DNA from 3 places in the Neobacillus sp. B4I6 genome. Region 2 is predicted to be linked to each of the others. Evidence: a T-box and tRNA genes for the amino acid it is inferred to sense, from the RefSeq annotation. Region 2 holds a T-box; the other regions hold tRNA genes.
What was found. A T-box is a leader RNA that pairs with one kind of tRNA and senses whether it is charged. The one in region 2 lies ahead of ileS (isoleucine--tRNA ligase), so its partner is inferred to be a tRNA-Ile.

Region 1 (3,280 bases), 1.9 Mb from region 2:
CGGCCACACTGGGACTGAGACACGGCCCAGACTCCTACGGGAGGCAGCAGTAGGGAATCTTCCACAATGGACGAAAGTCTGATGGAGCAACGCCGCGTGAGCGATGAAGGCCTTCGGGTCGTAAAGCTCTGTTGTTAGGGAAGAACAAGTACCGGAGTAACTGCCGGTACCTTGACGGTACCTAACCAGAAAGCCACGGCTAACTACGTGCCAGCAGCCGCGGTAATACGTAGGTGGCAAGCGTTGTCCGGAATTATTGGGCGTAAAGCGCGCGCAGGCGGTCCTTTAAGTCTGATGTGAAAGCCCACGGCTCAACCGTGGAGGGTCATTGGAAACTGGGGGACTTGAGTGCAGAAGAGGAAAGCGGAATTCCACGTGTAGCGGTGAAATGCGTAGAGATGTGGAGGAACACCAGTGGCGAAGGCGGCTTTCTGGTCTGTAACTGACGCTGAGGCGCGAAAGCGTGGGGAGCAAACAGGATTAGATACCCTGGTAGTCCACGCCGTAAACGATGAGTGCTAAGTGTTAGGGGGTTTCCGCCCCTTAGTGCTGCAGCTAACGCATTAAGCACTCCGCCTGGGGAGTACGGCCGCAAGGCTGAAACTCAAAGGAATTGACGGGGGCCCGCACAAGCGGTGGAGCATGTGGTTTAATTCGAAGCAACGCGAAGAACCTTACCAGGTCTTGACATCCTCTGACACTCCTAGAGATAGGATTTTCCCCTTCGGGGGACAGAGTGACAGGTGGTGCATGGTTGTCGTCAGCTCGTGTCGTGAGATGTTGGGTTAAGTCCCGCAACGAGCGCAACCCTTGATCTTAGTTGCCAGCATTCAGTTGGGCACTCTAAGGTGACTGCCGGTGACAAACCGGAGGAAGGTGGGGATGACGTCAAATCATCATGCCCCTTATGACCTGGGCTACACACGTGCTACAATGGATGGTACAAAGGGCTGCAAGACCGCGAGGTTTAGCCAATCCCATAAAACCATTCTCAGTTCGGATTGCAGGCTGCAACTCGCCTGCATGAAGCCGGAATCGCTAGTAATCGCGGATCAGCATGCCGCGGTGAATACGTTCCCGGGCCTTGTACACACCGCCCGTCACACCACGAGAGTTTGTAACACCCGAAGTCGGTGGGGTAACCGCAAGGAGCCAGCTGCCTAAGGTGGGACAGATGATTGGGGTGAAGTCGTAACAAGGTAGCCGTATCGGAAGGTGCGGCTGGATCACCTCCTTTCTAAGGATAAAGCTGGACCTGTGAGCCAGACAAAACAGTTTGTGACACGATCTTTGTTTGTTTGGTTTTGAGAGTATAATCTCTCTTTATATTTCCGTTGTGGGGGCCTATAGCTCAGCTGGTTAGAGCGCACGCCTGATAAGCGTGAGGTCGATGGTTCGAGTCCATTTAGGCCCACCATCTTCATAACGGGGCCTTAGCTCAGCTGGGAGAGCGCCTGCTTTGCACGCAGGAGGTCAGCGGTTCGATCCCGCTAGGCTCCACCAAAATCGTTCTTTGAAAACTAGATAATCGTAATGAAGAAGTCAATGTAAGAACCGAGTCAATGCCATTTTAGTTTTCTCTCTTATGTAAGTAAGAGAATAACCAAGACAAATTAGCAGCGAGAAGGTCGAGGAAGCAAGCGAGCGAAGACCGGAGCGTACCCTAATGTACGTGAGGATCTGAGAGAGCGCGGCTGACGAAGAGATTCGAAGCTGATCATTTGTCGATCAGGTTAAGTTAGAAAGGGCGCACGGTGAATGCCTTGGCACTAGGAGCCGATGAAGGACGGGACTAACACCGATATGCTTCGGGGAGCTGTAAGTAAGCTTTGATCCGGAGATTTCCGAATGGGGGAACCCACTGTTCGTAATGGAACAGTATCTTTACCTGAATACATAGGGTATGGAAGGCATACCCGGGGAACTGAAACATCTAAGTACCCGGAGGAAGAGAAAGCAAACGCGATTCCCTGAGTAGCGGCGAGCGAAACGGGACATAGCCCAAACCAAGAGGCTTGCCTCTTGGGGTTGTAGGACACTCAACATGGAGTTACAAAGGAACGGGGTAGATGAAGCGATCTGGAAAGGTCCGTCATAGAAGGTAAAAACCCTGTAGTCGAAACTTCGTTCCCTCCTGAGTGGATCCTGAGTACGGCCGAACACGAGAAATCCGGTCGGAAGCAGGGAGGACCATCTCCCAAGGCTAAATACTCCCTAGTGACCGATAGTGAACCAGTACCGTGAGGGAAAGGTGAAAAGCACCCCGGAAGGGGAGTGAAATAGTTCCTGAAACCGTGTGCCTACAAGTAGTTAGAGCCCGTTAATGGGTGATAGCGTGCCTTTTGTAGAATGAACCGGCGAGTTACGATCCCATGCAAGGTTAAGTTGAAGAGACGGAGCCGCAGCGAAAGCGAGTCTGAATAGGGCGTATGAGTATGTGGTCGTAGACCCGAAACCAGGTGATCTACCCATGTCCAGGGTGAAGTCCAGGTAACACTGGATGGAGGCCCGAACCCACGCACGTTGAAAAGTGCGGGGATGAGGTGTGGGTAGCGGAGAAATTCCAATCGAACTTGGAGATAGCTGGTTCTCTCCGAAATAGCTTTAGGGCTAGCCTCACGTAGTAAGAGTCTTGGAGGTAGAGCACTGTTTGGACTAGGGGCCCTCATCGGGTTACCGAATTCAGACAAACTCCGAATGCCAAAGACTTATCCGTGGGAGTCAGACTGCGAGTGATAAGATCCGTAGTCAAAAGGGAAACAGCCCAGACCACCAGCTAAGGTCCCAAAGTATACGTTAAGTGGAAAAGGATGTGGAGTTGTTTAGACAACCAGGATGTTGGCTTAGAAGCAGCCACCATTTAAAGAGTGCGTAATAGCTCACTGGTCGAATGACTCTGCGCCGAAAATGTACCGGGGCTAAACGTATCACCGAAGCTGTGGATTGACATCTTAGATGTCAGTGGTAGGAGAGCGTTCTAAGGGCGTTGAAGCTAGACCGTAAGGACTGGTGGAGCGCTTAGAAGTGAGAATGCCGGTATGAGTAGCGAAAGATGAGTGAGAATCTCATCCACCGAATGCCTAAGGTTTCCTGAGGAAGGCTCGTCCGCTCAGGGTTAGTCGGGACCTAAGCCGAGGCCGAAAGGCGTAGGCGATGGACAACAGGTTGATATTCCTGTACCACCTCTTTATCGTTTGAGCAATGGGGGGACGCAGGAGGATAGGGTAAGCGCGCTGTTGGATATGCGCGTCTAAGCAGTTAGGCTGAGAAGTAGGCAAAT
Region 2 (3,280 bases):
TTCATCAGTGATGATTTCTTCCCCATTTTCTGCATAAAAAACAGGAATTGGTACCCCCCAGACACGTTGACGGGAAATACACCAGTCCCCACGGTCACGCACCATATTAAATAACCGCGTTTCACCCCAAGCAGGAATCCACTTGGTTTCCTTCACCGCATCGAGTAATTCATTACGGAAATCCTTAATAGAAGCAAACCACTGGGCTGTAGCACGGAAGATAACCGGCTTCTTCGTTCTCCAGTCGTGAGGATAAGAGTGAGTTATAAACGAAAGCTTAAGTAGTGCACCTGCATCTTCTAATGCTTGTGTAATTGGTTTATTAGCTTTATCGTAAAATAATCCTTCAAAGCCCGGTGCTTCACTTGTCATCACGCCTTTATCATCTACAGGGCATAATACTTCTAAACCGTATTTTTGACCTACATGGAAGTCATCTTCCCCGTGGCCTGGTGCTGTATGAACGCATCCAGTACCGGCATCAGTTGTTACATGTTCACCTAACATGACCAATGAATCACGACCATATAGAGGATGGATGGCAAGAATATGCTCTAATTCATTTCCTTTTACCTTCTGAATAACTGTTGCTTCTTCCCAGCCAATTACCTTCGAAACTTCTTCCAGAAGAGCTTCAGCAACTAGGTATTTGTTTTCATTTGCAGATACCACTACATAAGTTAAATCAGGATGCACTGAAATTCCTAAGTTTGCAGGAATTGTCCATGGAGTAGTCGTCCAGATAATAATTTGGGTATCCGTGTCAAGGACACCTTTACCATCCTTTACCTTAAAGCCCACATAAATGGATGCAGACTTTTTATCCTGATATTCAATCTCTGCTTCTGCAAGTGCTGATTCACTTGAAGGGGACCAATAGACAGGCTTAAGACCTTTATAAATATAACCCTTTTTGGCCATTTCACCGAAAACCTTAATTTGTTGTGCTTCATATGCTGGGTTTAGAGTAATATAAGGATTTTCCCAGTCACCACGGACACCAAGACGTTTAAATTGTTCACGTTGATTATCAATTTGTTCAAGAGCATATTTTGTACAAAGTTGACGGAATTCTGCAACCGTCATTTCTTTGCGTTTCACTCCCTTATTGGTTAACGCCTGCTCAATAGGGAGTCCATGTGTATCCCAGCCAGGTACGTATGGTGCATGATAACCACTCATAGATTTATAACGGACAATCATATCTTTTAAAATTTTATTAAGGGCATGGCCCATATGGATATCACCATTTGCATACGGAGGACCATCATGTAAAACAAACATAGGACGTCCTTTGGTCCGTTCCTGGACTTTTTTATAAATATTCATCTCTTCCCATTTTGCCTGAATCTCAGGTTCTCTTTGTGGAAGATTACCACGCATCGGAAATTCAGTTTGCGGCATTAATAACGTATTTTTATATTCCATCTTTTCTTCCTCCTGTAATCCTCTTCATATAACAAAGAATAGCCAATAGACAAACAAAAAAAACCCTCTCATCCCAAAATAGGGACGAGAAGGTTTTTTTCCCGCGGTACCACCCTGATAAATAGTACGAAATAATCGTTCTACCCTCTTAAACATTCGTAACGTGAATAACACGCCTAAGCCTACTATCCTTAAAGAAGGAGGTTCGACCTGGAACTCGAGGGTGATTTTCCAATTTCCAACTTTACCGGGCTTCCACCACCCCCGACTCGCTTTTAAAAAGCCATAGAAAATTGTACTTTCCCTTTCATCGTCATTGACCATTCTTTATAACTGTTAAGAAATTATATGCTAAAAAAACGCATTTCGTCAAGCTAATGAATCTTCTTCTTGATGAACTTTTAGCTCTGTCGCATCAACCTCATACTCTAATAAGTGATCCCAATCATCCGTGTTCAACATATCAAGCTGAGCTTCAATCAACATTTTAAACCGAGTTCGGAATACTTTGGATTGTTTTTTTAAATCCTCGATTTCAAGAGCAATTTTCCTTGCTTTTGAAAGTGAATCATTGACAATTCGATCCGCGTTTTTCTCTGCTTCCTTAATGATTAACTTCGCTTCCTTTTGGGCATTACGTTTTACATCTTCCCCAGCTTCTTGAGCAATGATGATTGATTTATTCAGAGTATCCTCAATAGTAACAAAATGACCAAGACGCTCATTCATATCGTTTAAGCGTTCTTCCATTTCTTTTTTCTCTCTGAGTACTAATTCATAATCTTTGATGACTTGATCGAGAAATTCGTTCACTTCATCTTCATCATATCCTCTAAAACCCTTATTAAACTCTTTATTATGAATATCCAACGGTGTTAACGGCATTGATGCCACCTCCATACAATCTCTAATTCTATATGTATAAGCAATTATTCGACAACATTCTTCGAATTTCCTTCTTTACTTATGTAGTTATTTTTGTTTTCCGACATTTATTCGCCATTTTTCTTTTTTTGTTTTCCCTTCGATGGCGAGAATTTTTGCTCTTCCGTATCCTCTAACTGAAATCATATCACCAACATCGCATTCAAATGAAGGATTTTCGGTTAATGTCCAATTCACTTTCACGAGCCCTTGTTGAATAAGAAGTTGTGATTTTTGCCGTGATACATGATAAATACCTGAAATAACAGTATCCAATCGTAGTGAAGATACTGTTAAATCACTATCGACCAATAATTCATTGGTACGGATGGCATTCTCGATATCGGTTTCAGTTAGTTTAACGCCAGCCCTGCCAATTGTTTCGACATTAGTTTTTATATAGTCGCTTATTTCCTTTGCAGCGAAAAATTGGCATTTATCATCCTTATTGAGGATATCACCAAATTTCCCTCGCTTTAGCCCTAAAGACATTAACGTACCCAATACCTGTCGATGTTCGATCGTGACGAACTTGGTTGGATAATGGATTTCAAAAAGACTGATTTGAAATTCTTCTTCCATGGCGGTTAGATAATCTGGAAAGATTAAGGCTCTTTTTCGTTCAACATCCGGGCTGCCGCCAAAAAGTTTATAATTTACTTGGCCATGTTCACCAATTAATATTTTTAGAATATGCTGTTCCCTTGGATCAAGAAAATCTGTTAACTTAGGAGTATATTGCGTCTCGACATAATCCTTCCAATTTAACACTTGGTCAATATATTCTCGTTCTTCTGGCCGGAAATGCTGGTAAATATTCATTTTTCAAAACACAACCTAGTTTCAGTATTCTTATGCAAGCCAGCGATATACACTGCCTAAACCACTGCTCGCGAAGTTTAAAACAAGAAATCCAACAATAGGTGAT
Region 3 (3,280 bases), 1.9 Mb from region 2:
TCATCAGATGGTATATTAATTAAGTCGCTTACGGGCGATAGAGAAATTGTCCTTTGAAAACTAAACAAACAAAATCGTGCAAACAAACAAAATTTTTAGTTTCAATTAAGAAACTAAGCCAACGTAACAAAATGAGCTAATCAACTTTCTTGGAGAGTTTGATCCTGGCTCAGGACGAACGCTGGCGGCGTGCCTAATACATGCAAGTCGAGCGAACCTGCAGGAGCTTGCTCCTGTTGGTTAGCGGCGGACGGGTGAGTAACACGTGGGCAACCTGCCTGTAAGACTGGGATAACACCGGGAAACCGGTGCTAATACCGGATAATCCTTTTCCTCTCATGAGGAAAAGCTGAAAGTCGGTTTCGGCTGACACTTACAGATGGGCCCGCGGCGCATTAGCTAGTTGGTGAGGTAACGGCTCACCAAGGCGACGATGCGTAGCCGACCTGAGAGGGTGATCGGCCACACTGGGACTGAGACACGGCCCAGACTCCTACGGGAGGCAGCAGTAGGGAATCTTCCACAATGGACGAAAGTCTGATGGAGCAACGCCGCGTGAGCGATGAAGGCCTTCGGGTCGTAAAGCTCTGTTGTTAGGGAAGAACAAGTACCGGAGTAACTGCCGGTACCTTGACGGTACCTAACCAGAAAGCCACGGCTAACTACGTGCCAGCAGCCGCGGTAATACGTAGGTGGCAAGCGTTGTCCGGAATTATTGGGCGTAAAGCGCGCGCAGGCGGTCCTTTAAGTCTGATGTGAAAGCCCACGGCTCAACCGTGGAGGGTCATTGGAAACTGGGGGACTTGAGTGCAGAAGAGGAAAGCGGAATTCCACGTGTAGCGGTGAAATGCGTAGAGATGTGGAGGAACACCAGTGGCGAAGGCGGCTTTCTGGTCTGTAACTGACGCTGAGGCGCGAAAGCGTGGGGAGCAAACAGGATTAGATACCCTGGTAGTCCACGCCGTAAACGATGAGTGCTAAGTGTTAGGGGGTTTCCGCCCCTTAGTGCTGCAGCTAACGCATTAAGCACTCCGCCTGGGGAGTACGGCCGCAAGGCTGAAACTCAAAGGAATTGACGGGGGCCCGCACAAGCGGTGGAGCATGTGGTTTAATTCGAAGCAACGCGAAGAACCTTACCAGGTCTTGACATCCTCTGACACTCCTAGAGATAGGAATTTCCCCTTCGGGGGACAGAGTGACAGGTGGTGCATGGTTGTCGTCAGCTCGTGTCGTGAGATGTTGGGTTAAGTCCCGCAACGAGCGCAACCCTTGATCTTAGTTGCCAGCATTCAGTTGGGCACTCTAAGGTGACTGCCGGTGACAAACCGGAGGAAGGTGGGGATGACGTCAAATCATCATGCCCCTTATGACCTGGGCTACACACGTGCTACAATGGATGGTACAAAGGGCTGCAAGACCGCGAGGTTTAGCCAATCCCATAAAACCATTCTCAGTTCGGATTGCAGGCTGCAACTCGCCTGCATGAAGCCGGAATCGCTAGTAATCGCGGATCAGCATGCCGCGGTGAATACGTTCCCGGGCCTTGTACACACCGCCCGTCACACCACGAGAGTTTGTAACACCCGAAGTCGGTGGGGTAACCGCAAGGAGCCAGCCGCCTAAGGTGGGACAGATGATTGGGGTGAAGTCGTAACAAGGTAGCCGTATCGGAAGGTGCGGCTGGATCACCTCCTTTCTAAGGATAAAGCTGGACTTGTGAGCCAGACAAAACAGTTTGTGACACGATCTTTGTTTGTTTAGTTTTGAGAGTATAATCTCTCTTTATATTTCCGTTGTGGGGGCCTATAGCTCAGCTGGTTAGAGCGCACGCCTGATAAGCGTGAGGTCGATGGTTCGAGTCCATTTAGGCCCACCATCTTCATAACGGGGCCTTAGCTCAGCTGGGAGAGCGCCTGCTTTGCACGCAGGAGGTCAGCGGTTCGATCCCGCTAGGCTCCACCAAAATCGTTCTTTGAAAACTAGATAATCGTAATGAAGAAGTCAATGTAAGAACCGAGTCAATGCCATTTTAGTTTTCTCTCTTATGTAAGTAAGAGAATAACCAAGACAAATTAGCAGCGAGAAGGTCGAGGAAGCAAGCGAGCGAAGACCGGAGCGTACCCTAATGTACGTGAGGATCTGAGAGAGCGCGGCTGACGAAGAGATTCGAAGCTGATCATTTGTCGATCAGGTTAAGTTAGAAAGGGCGCACGGTGAATGCCTTGGCACTAGGAGCCGATGAAGGACGGGACTAACACCGATATGCTTCGGGGAGCTGTAAGTAAGCTTTGATCCGGAGATTTCCGAATGGGGGAACCCACTGTTCGTAATGGAACAGTATCTTTACCTGAATACATAGGGTATGGAAGGCATACCCGGGGAACTGAAACATCTAAGTACCCGGAGGAAGAGAAAGCAAACGCGATTCCCTGAGTAGCGGCGAGCGAAACGGGACATAGCCCAAACCAAGAGGCTTGCCTCTTGGGGTTGTAGGACACTCAACATGGAGTTACAAAGGAACGGGGTAGATGAAGCGACCTGGAAAGGTCCGTCATAGAAGGTAAAAACCCTGTAGTCGAAACTTCGTTCCCTCCTGAGTGGATCCTGAGTACGGCCGGACACGAGAAATCCGGTCGGAAGCAGGGAGGACCATCTCCCAAGGCTAAATACTCCCTAGTGACCGATAGTGAACCAGTACCGTGAGGGAAAGGTGAAAAGCACCCCGGAAGGGGAGTGAAATAGTTCCTGAAACCGTGTGCCTACAAGTAGTTAGAGCCCGTTAATGGGTGATAGCGTGCCTTTTGTAGAATGAACCGGCGAGTTACGATCCCATGCAAGGTTAAGTTGAAGAGACGGAGCCGCAGCGAAAGCGAGTCTGAATAGGGCGTATGAGTATGTGGTCGTAGACCCGAAACCAGGTGATCTACCCATGTCCAGGGTGAAGTCCAGGTAACACTGGATGGAGGCCCGAACCCACGCACGTTGAAAAGTGCGGGGATGAGGTGTGGGTAGCGGAGAAATTCCAATCGAACTTGGAGATAGCTGGTTCTCTCCGAAATAGCTTTAGGGCTAGCCTCACGTAGTAAGAGTCTTGGAGGTAGAGCACTGTTTGGACTAGGGGCCCTCATCGGGTTACCGAATTCAGACAAACTCCGAATGCCAAAGACTTATCCGTGGGAGTCAGACTGCGAGTGATAAGATCCGTAGTCAAAAGGGAAACAGCCCAGACCACCAGCTAAGGTCCCAAAGTATACGTTAAGTGGAAAAGGATGTGGAGTTG

Region 1: it has a tRNA-Ile gene. The T-box ahead of ileS (isoleucine--tRNA ligase) is inferred to sense a tRNA for this amino acid. The anticodon was not compared.
Region 3: it has a tRNA-Ile gene. The T-box ahead of ileS (isoleucine--tRNA ligase) is inferred to sense a tRNA for this amino acid. The anticodon was not compared.

Annotation. Positions count from the first base shown of each region.
Region 1 is NZ_JBNPWB010000002.1:5,173,128-5,176,407, reverse strand. It holds rRNA gene QF028_RS27825 (16S ribosomal RNA) at 1-1,237, shown strand, start outside; tRNA gene QF028_RS27820 (tRNA-Ile) at 1,341-1,417, shown strand; tRNA gene QF028_RS27815 (tRNA-Ala) at 1,428-1,503, shown strand; rRNA gene QF028_RS27810 (23S ribosomal RNA) at 1,732-3,280, shown strand, end outside.
Region 2 is NZ_JBNPWB010000002.1:3,293,367-3,296,646, forward strand. It holds gene ileS (isoleucine--tRNA ligase) at 1-1,428, opposite strand, end outside; T-box leader at 1,506-1,748, opposite strand; gene QF028_RS18300 (DivIVA domain-containing protein) at 1,798-2,313, opposite strand; gene QF028_RS18305 (RNA-binding protein) at 2,401-3,174, opposite strand; gene QF028_RS18310 (YggT family protein) at 3,205-3,280, opposite strand, start outside.
Region 3 is NZ_JBNPWB010000002.1:5,194,949-5,198,228, reverse strand. It holds rRNA gene QF028_RS27935 (16S ribosomal RNA) at 147-1,696, shown strand; tRNA gene QF028_RS27930 (tRNA-Ile) at 1,800-1,876, shown strand; tRNA gene QF028_RS27925 (tRNA-Ala) at 1,887-1,962, shown strand; rRNA gene QF028_RS27920 (23S ribosomal RNA) at 2,191-3,280, shown strand, end outside.